2 regions of the Paenibacillus sp. YPG26 genome follow, and region 1 is predicted to be linked to the other one. Evidence: riboswitches for the same ligand, from Rfam matches in the RefSeq annotation. Region 1 holds a riboswitch; the other holds the start of a gene.
What was found. A riboswitch is a leader RNA that binds a small molecule or an ion and turns the genes downstream of it on or off. The one in region 1 is predicted to bind FMN.
Positions count from the first base shown of each region.

Region 2: another riboswitch for FMN. It lies ahead of ribD (bifunctional diaminohydroxyphosphoribosylaminopyrimidine deaminase/5-amino-6-(5-phosphoribosylamino)uracil reductase RibD); the one in region 1 lies ahead of LDO05_RS12630 (DMT family transporter).

Region 1 is NZ_CP084530.1:2,684,537-2,691,375, forward strand. Features, by position in the region: gene LDO05_RS12610 (methyl-accepting chemotaxis protein) at 1-416, shown strand, start outside; gene LDO05_RS12615 (DUF4349 domain-containing protein) at 485-1,534, opposite strand; gene LDO05_RS12620 (ABC transporter ATP-binding protein) at 1,675-3,450, opposite strand; gene LDO05_RS12625 (AraC family transcriptional regulator) at 3,623-4,513, shown strand; FMN riboswitch at 4,596-4,750, shown strand; gene LDO05_RS12630 (DMT family transporter) at 4,890-5,837, shown strand; gene pfkB (1-phosphofructokinase) at 5,946-6,839, opposite strand, start outside.
Region 2 is NZ_CP084530.1:1,745,753-1,752,591, forward strand. Features, by position in the region: gene LDO05_RS08160 (stage V sporulation protein AB) at 1-261, shown strand, start outside; gene LDO05_RS08165 (spore germination protein) at 288-1,925, shown strand; gene lysA (diaminopimelate decarboxylase) at 2,035-3,366, shown strand; gene LDO05_RS08175 (peptidylprolyl isomerase) at 3,480-3,911, shown strand; gene tlp (small acid-soluble spore protein Tlp) at 4,003-4,233, opposite strand; FMN riboswitch at 4,407-4,558, shown strand; gene ribD (bifunctional diaminohydroxyphosphoribosylaminopyrimidine deaminase/5-amino-6-(5-phosphoribosylamino)uracil reductase RibD) at 4,809-5,912, shown strand; gene ribE (riboflavin synthase) at 5,979-6,650, shown strand; gene LDO05_RS08195 (bifunctional 3,4-dihydroxy-2-butanone-4-phosphate synthase/GTP cyclohydrolase II) at 6,750-6,839, shown strand, end outside.

The sequences.
Region 1 (6,839 bases):
AGGAATCCACCCGGTCGACCCGGGAAGTATTCGAACTCGTAAGGAACATTGAGATGGATGTTATGCACGCCATTGAGCACATGTCTATCAATGAAGAGGTTGTCCGCCTTCAGAACGAGATGATAAAAGAATCCAAGGAGATTTTCCAGCAGATCGTGCAAAGTGTCCTGTTCATTACTGAACAGATTGAGTCCTTCTCCAAGGAGAGCGATACTATGCTGGAAAGCGCTCATCAGATCTCTGGCGCGATCCAGAATATATCCGCGATCACGGAACAATCAGCTGCCGGAACTGAGCAGGTATCGGCTCACATGAACGAGCAGATCGCCAGCATCAAGCTCGTCGCTGAAGAGGCGGAAGCTATGAATCAAGCGGTATTCCAGCTGCAGAAGACGATACATATCTTCAAATTCTAACCGATTATACGTCCAAAGAACCCTTGACCCAGGCTTAAATGCCACGGTCAGGGGTTCATGTTATCTGATCACTTGCTATTTGGGTTGCTGTCATCATTCATATTTAATTCTGCATTCTCCTGCGCTTGTCTACCTGTGTCATTTCTTAAGGCCAATCGTGCTTCCGCTCTTCGCCGGGCTCTTGCTTTGCGCACGCTCCAGATTATCGCTATCAGAACTGCTCCCAATACGAGTACAGGAAAGGCGCCTGAAAGCACAACAACCGTCCATTGAAGCAGCTGGGACAGCACGTGAAGTGTACCTGCCAATGCATCCTTAGCCCGCTCCCCTAGCGGAGTGTCCTCTTTACCTGAATCAACCGTGCCCGCCATTCCCTCCCGCTGATAAAGGTGGAGCGTCACCGTAGAATAAGATACATTGTTATCAATGAATCTCATACGTCCTTTTGCCTGCTCGATCTCCTCCTGAATGCGGCCCAGCTCTTTTGCAAATTTAACAAGCTCATCGGTCTTGGTTGCTTTCTTCATAAATGACACATAACGCTCTTCCATAATCATTTTCGCCTTAAGCCTGGACTCCAGATCTATATATTCTTCGGTTACATCCTGTCCCTCAATATTCTGATCCATTGATTCATGCTTAATCTTGCCGATTCCGTCAATGAACGAATTGAATCCCGCCGCAGGGATCTTGATTACAAAATTACCTCCTAATTGCTGATCGCTCTGATTCTCGGAGAATTGAACAATATACCCGCCTGCCTTAGCGATGTGCTCTCTTATTTCTGTCTGAACCTTTCTGTAATCCTTGACTCTCATCGACAATTCGGCCTTATAAATGAGCTTCTTATCAGCCCCTGCCTTGATTTCACTATTCGCAAATCCTGATGATGGCTGCTTAGACTCCGTTAAAGTGGCAGCAGCGGCTGCGTCATCTATCGCAGAGACACTGTTAGTATCCACAGCTGATCCAGCCGTGGATTGCGCGGCGTTCTTCATGTCAGATGAAGACGAACCGCTTAATTCCATTTTTGCTGTACTGCCGCCAGCCGAAGAACAAGCTCCAAGCACTAGAGAAAGACCCAACACCAAACTGCATATGAACCCCCGTTTTTTCATCTTTCAGCCTCCTGTTCAACTATCTATCTCTCCACCCTGACGCTTACAAATGCTGGAAGGTTGCATGTTTCAAATAATGAACACAAAAAAGCAGCCCCTATCAGGCTGCCTTTATGCCAAATCTATTTTGCTTCCCTGTGCTACATATTTTTGAGCTTGAAGAATTCACCCTTCTTCTCAATCAGCTCATCGTAGGTTCCGCTCTCTACAATCCTGCCTTTCTTCATAACGACAATTCGGTCCACATTTCTAACAGTCGATAGGCGGTGAGCGACAATGAACGTAGTTCTTCCTTCCATCAGCTGCTCCATCGCCTGCTGCACATGCCGTTCAGATACGTTATCCAGCGCGGAGGTCGCCTCGTCAAGAATAATAATTTTGGGATCACGGACCAGGGCTCTTGCAATCGCAATGCGCTGACGCTGCCCGCCGGATAATCTTCCCCCATGTTCTCCGACAGAAGTATCAAGCCCCTGTGGGAGGCTGTCGATGACATCCTTCAGATTCGCCATCCAGATAGCTTTCTGCAGATGCTCTTCCGAGATATCAGGGAGCCCATAGGTGATGTTCTCACGAATGGTTCCCGAGAAGAGAATGTTATTCTGCAGCACAATCGCAAGCGACTGTCTATACCTCTTCATACTGAGCTCATCCATAGGGATCCCGTCTATCCAGATTTGGCCGGACTGCGGCTTGTAGAAGCCGATAATCAAATTCAGGATCGTAGACTTACCTGACCCGGATTCGCCTACAAAAGCAATTTTTTCGCCAGGCTTGACGTCCAGTGTGAAATCGCTCAGCACATGGCGGTCCGATTCCTTATATTTGAATCCCATCTTCTCGAACTTATAAGCTCCGTGAATAACCTCAGGATTAACACGTCCCTTGTATTCTTCCGTCTCTTGGGACAGCAGAACCTCTGACACGGAATGAAGGGATTCAAAGCCCTTCACCAGGTTCGGGTATACGTTCAGGATAGAGCTTACCGATCCGATAATCATATTGAAAAATCCTTGGTACATCACGATGTCGCCAATCTCCATCATTCCGATCCGGGCTAAATAAGCCGTGAAGAAGAGACAGCCAACCTGGAACAGCTGGAAGACCACCCAGCTGGTTGAACCGAAGTAGGCTTCAAGCACATCCAGCTTGTATCCTCGCTCACGAATGTGCTGAAGAGCTTTATCCACCTTGCGGATCTCTACTTCCTCCAGTCCGTGCGCACGTGTCACCGGGATCATTTCAACCGTCTCGGATACGGTCCCCGACATTTTCTCAATATTGTGCCGAACCTCGCGGTTGCTGTTCGACATCTTTGTTCGGAAGAACCGGACAAGGTAGATTGACGTTGGCGCCATCAGAATAAAGAATAAAGCTACGATCCAGCTATGGTATAAAGTAAGTCCGATAATGATAATTAAGCTGATTCCTGATGGAATTATGGTCATCATCATTTGTCTGGACAGGAAATCGATAGCCTCCACATCCCTAAGCACCTTGGACTGCAGCCTTCCCGCATTCATATCGCCGTGATAACTGAGCGAGAGCTGCTGCAGCTTCCGCACGAGCGTGCTGCGCAGTCCGGCTTCCACATGCCGTACGGCCATACTGATATTGCTGATGTGCAGCGTATGTGTGGGAATATTCTGAAGAATGATGACCACAATGACCGCCAGGTTAATCCAGAACTCCGATACCGAGTGCCGGTCCGGATAGCTGACCAGATTGATGATATTCGCCGTAACCACCGGAAGTACCCAGACAGGCAGTGCTTTTAGTGTATAGTAAAAAGCCGATAGCGCAACTTTGCTTCCGTGGTTTTTGAACAGTCTGGCCAGCAGGCTTAGCGGCTTCATCTTCGCCCCCTGCTCACTCTCGAACCATTTTGTGTAATCCAGTGTTTCTAATTTTGCCATTTCCTTCACCCGCTTTTTTACTTATGATATGAATAGGGACTTCCTGTTTAGATCAGCCCGAACAGCACAGAAATAAGTATAATTCTAAGGGCCTGGATCATCTATAACATAATCGGCCCCGATTCTAACACAAGTTTAACTAAATCGGACATTCAGGGAGTTGTTATTCATCATGAGAAAGCTGCCGCCGGAACGCTGGTTCCCTCATATACGTTCAGAGATTTGTATATATTCTACACATACACGTACCGTTAGAAGTGGTTGGACCTGCGGGCGCCATGTTCACCACATGTTATTTGAGATTAACCTCGTGCTTGAGGGTACCCAGACCGCTATTGCCGGTTCCACTGAATATGAGCAGCAGGCTGGCGATTTGATGCTGATCTCTCCCATGCAAATGCATGATTATCAAATCAGAGGGCATGAGAATGCAACCTTTTTTGTGATGCATTTTCAAGTGGATGACCCCTTATTCCTCAAGCTGTTCGAAATGAATAATAAGGGGCTCTATACGAAGGGAGATCCGCTGAATACCCTGCTCGTTCCCCTGGTAGAGAATTTGATGGAAGCATTGTATGAAGACTCTAAGTCAACCTCCAAATTGTTTCTCCACCTCTTCACACTTATTACTGAGCTTCAGTCTTATTTCGAGCAAGAGAGCCAGGGCAAGGAGCCCAATCTGCGTTCAGAGCTCTCCTACCTGATTGCGAAGCAGGTGGAGACATTAGTATTATCCTCAGATACTGATATTTCAGATGCGTCGGGTGACTGGCTGGAGAATATATCGCATCAGCTGGGGGTTAGCCGCAGACATTGTCACAGGGTGTTCAAGCAGTTCTATGGCATGTCCCCCCGGGAATATCTGATGATCCTCAAGCGTCAGGAAGCGATGCAAATGCTGGTCAGCAGCAGTGAGTCAATTGAGAGCATCGGGCACCGGATTGGTTATGAGAATGTTCAGAGCTTCAGCCGTCAGTTCGCAGCCTGGACGGGATGTACACCAGGTACGTTCCGCAGGAATCATCAAGACAAAGTACTGCACCTAACGCCGCTTGATAGATGAGCACGTATAGAAAATATTTTGAATCTGTCATATTGACAGTAAACGCTTCCATGTAGTTAGATGGATGTACAATTAATCGAATATGGATCTTCGGGGGCAGGTGAAATTCCTGACCGGCGGTGATGGTTCGTGCGTGAACCTTAAGCCCGCGACTCGTCATGATTGCTCAAGCAAAGTGACGACTGACTTGGTGTGATTCCAAGGCCGACGGTACAGTCCGGATGGGAGAAGATCATACAGCAGGCCGTGTTACAGTCTTGTTACCTGTGCGCAGTGGCTTGTTTGATGAGCCCCCGTGTATACTTAATCAAGTATATGCGGGGGTTTTCTACATCGAGGTCCTATATTCAGAACTATATGTTGGGAGTTTTTGAATATGGAAAATGTTAATATTAACCCCGCACTAACCTACACCCGTAGACGGGTAGGCACAGGTTTCTGGTTCGTCGTCCTGGGCGCAGCTCTTTGGGGAGCCGATCCATTATTCCGGATTCAGCTGCTGAAGCACCTCACCTCGGCGCAGATCGTTCTTGTTGAACATGTCCTGTTATTCTTGTTCGCTGCTCCGGTGTTATGGTCACACCGCAATGAGCTGAAGACCGTCCGTCTCAAGCAGGCAGCTGCGCTTCTCTTTATTTCCTGGGGAGGCTCTGCGGTCGCATCCATTCTGTTCACCCAGGCCCTATCTTCGGGCAGCAGCAATCTTAATGCCGTACTTCTGCTTCAGAAGATGCAGCCTCTGTTCGCGATTGTGATGGCAAGATTTATTTTAAGAGAAGCTTTGCCTAAATATTTCTCAGGACTCATTGTACTGGCTATTGCCGGAACATATCTGCTAACCTTTGGATGGACACTCCCGATAGGCAATCTCAGCGATTTCATTCAGATTGGAAGCCTGCTTTCTCTTGGTGCAGCAGCACTTTGGGGAGGATCCACAGTGATGGGACGTTATATGCTCCGGAGTATGAAATATGAGACGGTAACCTCCTTGCGCTTCATGCTTGCCTTACCCCTGCTGTTCCTGATCACCTCCTCCGAGGGAGCTGCTTGGACGCTGCCTTCGGGTACGGGCGAACTAACAGTCACCTCCGTGAACATGTTGCTCCAAGCTTTGGTGCCTGGTCTGCTTAGTCTGCTTCTCTACTACAGAGGGCTATCTACAACGAAGGCTTCCTTCGCTACCCTTGCTGAGCTGAGCTTCCCGATGGTTGCTGTGCTGGTGAACTGGATTGTCTTTAAGCAAGTCATTACCATGCCTCAATTTGTTGGATTCATTTTCATTTGGACCGCCCTGTTCGTGATCTCAAGACAACAGCAGGATTAAGATTATAAATTATGCACAAGAGCCGCGCTTGACTAGCTAGTCAATACGCGGCTCTTTTTTGCGTGAATAGCTCGCTCTCCAAGATCGATTGCATTATCCGCAAGCTTATCATTCATCCAGACAATCAACATGGTCTATACCTACCAGGCTCATACTCTCGTTAACTTCATTCTTGCTGCATACTTCTGTCCCTTCCTTAGAGGCAGTGATGGATCCGGCAGCCGTGGCCGCCCGGGCAAGCCGTTCCAGATCATGTCCGGCAATTATGCTGGAAGCCATGGAGGCTACCATGGAATCCCCAGCCCCGACCGTGCTCTTCGGCTTAATAGAGAAAGGACTAGTCTTTAGCACCTCATCAGCGCTTGCAAAAATCGCGCCATCGGCTCCCATGGACACAACTACCAGCTGAATTCCTTCCTGAAGCAGGCCACGACATGCCTGAACAATGGCCTCCATTGATTCCAGCTTCCGGTTCACAAGCTGCTCAAGCTCATGAATATTCGGCTTGATGGCATAAGGCTTTCCTTGAAGCCCTTCGGCTAGAGCCTCCCCATCCGCATCGAGTATCGTCTTCACGTTCTTGTGGCTTGCCATGTCTGTCAATGTCCGGTAGATGCCTGGCGGTATTCCTGGAGGGATGCTTCCCCCCAGGACCAGAACCTCAGCTCCCTCAAGCATTGATTCCATCTGCTCCATGAATTCAAGCATATTCGTCTCTTTAATTAGTGAGCCTCGTTCATTGATCTCCGTAGTAATCGATGTAGACACATCCACAATCTTGAGATTTGTTCTTGTCTCCTCATCCACCTGGATAAAGGCATGCTGAACCCCGAGTTCATCCAGACCCTCAAGAAGCTGCCGTCCGCTGTATCCTCCAACAAAGCCTGTCGCTGTTACAGAGACTTGGAAATTACCAAGTACCTTCGCCACGTTAATGCCTTTGCCGCCAGGATCAACTCTGCTCGCCCGGACGCGGTTAAGAGCACCGACCTGAAGCTCTTC
Region 2 (6,839 bases), 940 kb from region 1:
AGCGGATCTGTTGTGGGTACGGTGGCTGACTTTTGGAATATCAAGCTAGGCCTGCCTTTCGAAATTATTAACGGTTGGATTGGCCTTCTGAATGGAATCTTCATCGGGATGCTGGCAGCGGCATTGACGGAAGTGCTGAACGTACTGCCTATTCTGGCAAAAAGACTTCATATGAAGCGCTACCTGTTCGGATTGCTGCTGGCTATGGTATTCGGGAAGGTAGCGGGGTCGTTGTTTGAATGGTTTGTGTATAACCGATAGAACGGACAGGAAGGATGAGACAAGCGATGACAGAACAAGAGATGGACCGTCAGGAGGAGGAAATGCAGGGGCCCCCACCGGAATTTGACCCTGGCGAAGAACAGGACCGCACAGAATCGGGAACCGAGGAAGCAGATCGTCCGAATAAGGTTGAAGCGGAGAGATCAAACAATGTAGAAGAGTCCGTTATCTACTGGCAGAAGGCGGATCGGATCAGCCAAAATCTGGATACAACAAGAAAAACTCTTGTCAAAGTGATTGGACTTGATGAGAGTTTTGATGTGAATTTTCGTGAGATGACCTTTGGCGGCTGCAAGACGGGGCTGTTCTTCATTACCGGCTTTGCCAAGGATGACATTATGCAGGAAATTATCAAGCGCTTGACCTATCTGACCCCTGAATCTTTGTCCGGTGATGCCCTGGGGGATTTCTTCGAATTCTATATCCCTCATATTCAGGTCTCCAAGGTGAAGAAGCTGAGTGAGGTTATTAATAAAGTCATGACCGGAATGAGCGCGCTCTTCATAGACGGTGAAGAAGCTGCGATCGTGATGGACACCCGTTCTTATCCGGTACGAAGCCCCGAAGAGCCTTCACTCGAGCGGGTGGTCCGCGGGGCAAGGGACGGCTTCACCGAGACACTGCTTACCAACGTTGCACTTGTAAGGCGTAGACTCCGGGATCCCGGCCTCAAATTTGAATATATCCAGGTAGGGAGGAGAACAAGGACCGATGTCAGCATAGCTTATATTGACGATATCGTTGACAAGGCTCAGGTTGATGCGATTCGTGAGAAGATCAAATCGGTGGACATCGATGGTCTGCCGCTGGCGGATAAGCAGCTGGAGGAGGCCGCAGTGAACAGCGGTTGGAACCCGTATCCGCTTGTGCGATATTCCGAGCGTCCCGATGTGGTGGCGGCGCACATTATGGAAGGGCGGGTCGTGCTGATTGTGGACACTTCACCAAGTGCTATCATTCTTCCGACAACCTTTTTTGATCTGTGTCAGCATGCCGAGGAGAACCGACAGACGGCAACGATGGGAACCTACTTAAGATGGGTTCGGTTCGCCGGAATCCTCGCATCCTTGTTCCTGCTCCCTTTATGGCTGCTTGTGGTTGTTCATCCGGAGATCAAGCCTGCCGCGCTCTCGTTCATTGGTCCTCAGGCGAACGCCAAGCTGCCTTTAATTATGCAGTTCCTGCTGGTTGAGTTCGGCGTTGACCTGATGCGGATGGCTGCCGTTCATACGCCGACCCCGCTTGCTTCCGCCATGGGCTTGATTGCAGCGATACTCATCGGGGATATCGCCGTGAAGACGGGCTTGTTCGTCAACGAAGTCGTTCTGTATATGGCTGTAGCGGCCATTGGGATGTTCGCTACCCCGAGCTATGAGCTGGGACTAGCGAACAGGCTGGTCAGGCTGCTGCTGCTGATCTCGGTTGCGCTGTTTGGAGTTCCTGGGTTTGTTGGCGGAGTGACCTTGTTTGTTGTTTTACTCACCATCCGCCGATCTTACAATTCATCCTATCTGTGGCCGTTTATACCTTTTAATGCAAAAGCGATGTTCGCCTTTCTGTTCCGTGTGCCTGTAAGCTATTCGAAGAAACGTCCTTCCTTCAACAAAACGAGGGACAACACCAGAATGCCGCGCGAGAACTGACCTTTAGACCGGTTGATAAAAAACACAAATCAAATACGCAAAAATCCATTATTCGATTTCCACTTTTTTTGTTATACTTAGTAAAATCAAATTAATCGGAGGATTGCGAATGTTTCTACACGGTACAAGCACAATCAATACACAAGGACACCTCGAAATTGGAGGCTGTGATACAGTAGAGCTCAAAGAGAAATATGGAACACCCTTATATATTGTTGACGAGGCGCTAGTTCGTCAGCGGAGCCGCGAATATGTGGAAGCCTTTAAGCAATCCGGACTTTCTTTCCAGGTTGCCTATGCGAGCAAAGCGTTCTGTACGCTGGCCATGTGCCGATTGGCAGAGGAAGAAGGGCTCTCTCTGGATGTTGTATCTGAAGGAGAGCTCTACACAGCACTGCAGGCTGGATTCCCAGTAGGAAGAATTCACTTCCACGGGAATAACAAGACGCCTGAAGAGATTCAGATGGCGATTACAGCGGGGATTGGTTGTTTTGTTGTTGATAATTTCACCGAGATTCATCTGCTGAATGCGATTGCTAAGGAGAATGATGCCCGGGTTAACGTACTGCTTCGTGTTACTCCAGGGGTAGAAGCCCATACGCATGAATATATTTCCACGGGTCAGACAGACTCCAAGTTTGGATTCGATATTGGAAATGGCTCGGCATTTGAAGCTGTGAAGCTGGCAAGCGAGCAGTCCAATCTGAATCTGCTGGGCGTTCATTCCCATATCGGCTCCCAAATCTTTGAGGTGGAAGGCTTCCAGATGGCGGTTGAGCGCGTTGCCGCTTTTGCCAAATCCGTAAAAGAGCAGCTGAATGTGATCTTCCAGGTTGTGAACCTGGGCGGCGGCTTCGGAATCCGTTATATGGAAGAAGATACCCCGCTTAAGATTTCCGAGTATGTTAAAGCCATTACAGATGGCGTGAAGCAGCATTTTACCGGAACCTATGACAAGCTTCCTGAAATCTGGGTTGAGCCAGGCCGGAGTATTGTCGGGGATGCGGGCACAACCTTGTATACGGTCGGTACAACTAAGGACATTCCGGGCGTGCGCAAATATGTGGCTGTAGACGGAGGTATGACCGATAACCCTCGTCCGGCGCTGTATGAGTCGAAATATGAAGCTATGCTGGCGAACCGCGGGAACGATCAGTCGGAAGAGACAGTATCTATTGCAGGCAAATGCTGCGAGAGCGGAGATATGCTGATTTGGGATTTGGATCTGCCAAAAGTAAGCAGCGGCGATCTCCTGGCAGTCTCCTGCACAGGTGCATATAACTATGCCATGGCAAGCAACTATAACCGGATTCGCAGACCAGCAGTGGTCTTCGTGAAGGACGGGGCAAGTGATCTCGTGGTGAAGAGAGAGACTCTGAATGATATCGTTGCCAATGATCTGATTCCTGAGCGGATCCAGAAGCAGCCTTCATTTAACTAATTATTAGAGGCGGGAGCTGTCAGCTTCCGCTTTTAATTTTGCACTGGGACGGGTTTCATAGTACACTAATGTACGTTGAGTTGTACCCCACTTTGGAAGGAGATGCTTTACATATGGCAAAACAAGCTAAAATCAAAATGGAAAATGGCGGAGAAATTCTGATCGATCTGTTCGAGAATGATGCTCCTAATACTGTGGCTAACTTCGAGAAGCTGGCTAACTCCGGTTTCTACAACGGACTTACATTCCACCGTGTAATCCCTGGATTCGTCGCTCAAGGCGGTTGTCCTAACGGCACGGGTACAGGTGGCCCTGGATACACCATCGATTGCGAGATCAATCCGAACAAGCATGAGCGCGGTGTGCTTGCTATGGCCCATGCGGGTAAGAATACAGGCGGAAGCCAGTTCTACATTACTTATGCTCCACAGCCTCACCTGGATGGCGTGCATACCGTATTCGGCAAGGTTGTTCAAGGTATTGAACTGGTAGATGAGTTCAAAGGCCGCGACAAAATGGAAAAAGTGGAAGTATACGAAGCCTAAGTTCAGTATACAATGCCTAAGTTTAAAGATATAGATCAACGAGAACAGGAGTCCGAATGGACTCCTGTTTGTTGTGCAGCGGAACTAACGCTTAGCGTCCTGAATGCTTCGCTTCATCCTTCACTTCGCTCCGGAATCCGGCGATACTCTCAAGGCGCCGATGGTTCTTGGCCTCAATGTCGCTCTTCTCCTCCGAAGTGATTTCATCTGCATGCTCACTCAAATAGTCCTGCGCTTCGCGGTAGTTCTCAATTGAGTTATGAATATGCTTTTGGAGCTTCTCCACATTGTCTGAACGGTTGTCCGGCTTCGGTCTTGTCATAATGAAACCCTCCTCAAAGTGAAGTTGTATGGAATGCTTCAGGTGAACGATTATAGACTTCCCTGAATACATCCCAGGTACCCGGGGCGAGCCCAAGCATCTTGAGGGAGGAAATGAAAAAGTTGCATTTTTGACAGCCGCTATGATAACATGACAATCAAGTTTAATAGTGTTTTATCCTTCGGGGTCGGGTGAAATTCCCAACCGGCGGTGATGGTGCATACGTGCATCTTAGTCCGTGACCCGGCGAAGCACACAGTGCATCGTCGGCTGACCTGGTGTAATTCCAGGACCGACAGTACAGTCTGGATGGGAGAAGGATGACGCGAACTGCATGACAAGGCTTGGCTTTGTTGTGCTGTTTTAGGGCATATGTTTATTTGAGCAACCATTTTTTGCACGAGACGTTTCTTTTTAAGAATTTCGTTTCTTGTAATAAGCATTGTGGGCAGCTTGAATGAATGGCTATGCCTTAGTTTCGCTGCATAGATCTCTCGTACCCCATCCGGAATTCTTTCCGTATGGGGTTTTTTATATTTAGAACCACGTGGTGCCGAAAGGAGATGACCTCTCAAGTGGAGTTCGTGAATGATGAGTATTACATGTCCATGGCACTGGATATGGCAGAGAAGGCAAGGGGTCAGACGGGAACCAATCCGGTTGTAGGTGCTGTAGTGGTGAAGGATGGATCGATCGCGGGGATTGGCATCCACCTTAAGCAGGGAACTCCTCATGCCGAAGTCCATGCGCTTAATATGGCTGGGGAACTTGCTGTAGGAAGTACCGTGTATGTTACTCTGGAGCCTTGCAGCCATTATGGTCTTACTCCTCCATGCAGTGAGCGATTGATCGCGGAGAAGGTAGCCCGTGTTGTTATTGCATGTGAAGATCCCAACCCCAAGGTTGCAGGACGAGGCATTGCCATGCTCAGGGCAGAAGGGATTGAGGTTCAGGTGGGTGTGCTGCGGGATAGGGCACTGAGCTTGAACAAGAAATTTATCAAATTTATTACTACAGGATTGCCTTATATAACGATCAAAAGTGCCAGCACACTTGATGGTAAAATTGCCTCGGGTGCTGGTGACAGCAAGTGGATTACCAATGAGCAATCACGGGCGATGGTTCATGTGATGCGTCATCAGCATCAAGGGATTCTGGTTGGAATTGGCACGGTCATCGCGGATGATCCAGAATTAAGCACAAGGCTGCCAGTTCCGGGAATATCGCCTGTAAGAATCATCGTAGATTCGAGCTTGCGTATACCGGACCATGCGAAGGTGATTACGGACGCCAAGGCGAAGACCATCTTGCTAACGACTGCTCAAGCTAATGGGAACCGGATCAAGGAGCTTGAAGATAAGGGCATCCGGGTTATTCCCTGCGGAGATGGCCCCACGGTAGATCTGAATCTGGCGTTAAAGCAGCTGGGCAGTGAAGGAATATCCTCGATACTGGTTGAAGGGGGCGGCAGCATTAACGGCAGCTTCATTCAGGAGAAGCTTGTGGATGAAGTAGCCTTGTTCATCGCGCCTAAATTGATCGGGGGTCTAGGATCAACCGGGAACTTCGTCTTCGAGGGATATGCTCAGATGAGAGACGCGGTCACCTTGAAGGATATGTCCGTAGAGGTCATTGACGACAATGTGCTGATTAGGGGCACTCCTGTATGGAGAGAGTAAAATGTGCAATGTATCAGGGGACACGAATTGATTGCCAGAAGATAAGAGCAGGGAGGAGGTGCAGGCATGTTCACAGGGCTTGTTGAGGAAGTAGGGACCCTTAAGTCGGTGCAGCGTAAAGGAGAGGCCATGGTGCTGGATATTCAAGCCAGTGTGATTATGGAAGATCTGAAGCTTGGCGACAGCATCGCAGTCAATGGGGTCTGTCTTACAGCGGTGTCTAATCAAGGGAACTCTTTTGCCGTTGACGTAATGCCAGAGACCTACCGTCACACCAATCTTAGCGCATTGAAAGTTGGCGGGAAAGTAAATCTGGAACGTGCAATGGCAGCAGGCGGGCGATTCGGTGGGCATATTGTTCAGGGACATGTGGATGGCACAGGGACGATTACGGGCGTAACAAGGGACCAAAATGCGGTAGTGTACGACATCGCACCCTCCCAACAATCTTTATTCAAATACATTATACCTCAAGGCTCTATTACGATAGATGGAATCAGTCTTACGGTTGTCAGGTCGAACGGAGAGAAGTTCAGTGTCTCTATAATCCCCCACACCTTGGCGGAGACAGCTCTTTCGGATAAGCGGGCAGGGGATACCGTTAATTTGGAATGTGATGTGCTTGGCAAATATGTAGAGCACCTGTTGAATTATGGAAGCAGAGAGAAGGGGATGGAGGCTGCTCCGAATAAGCAGGGTGTAGGGATGCAGTTTCTCATTGAGAACGGCTTCGCTTAACTGATGACATTCCAAAGAAGATGCAGTTGAAAATATGACAGTCTCAACAAGCGTGAACAGTTGAACTGAGTCCTTCTATACACAAAGGAGTGAGTAGCTATGAGTGATATCCGGCTTGATTTGGTTGAAGAAGCCATTCAAGATCTTCAGAACGGAAAAGTCATTATCGTGGTGGATGATGAAGACCGG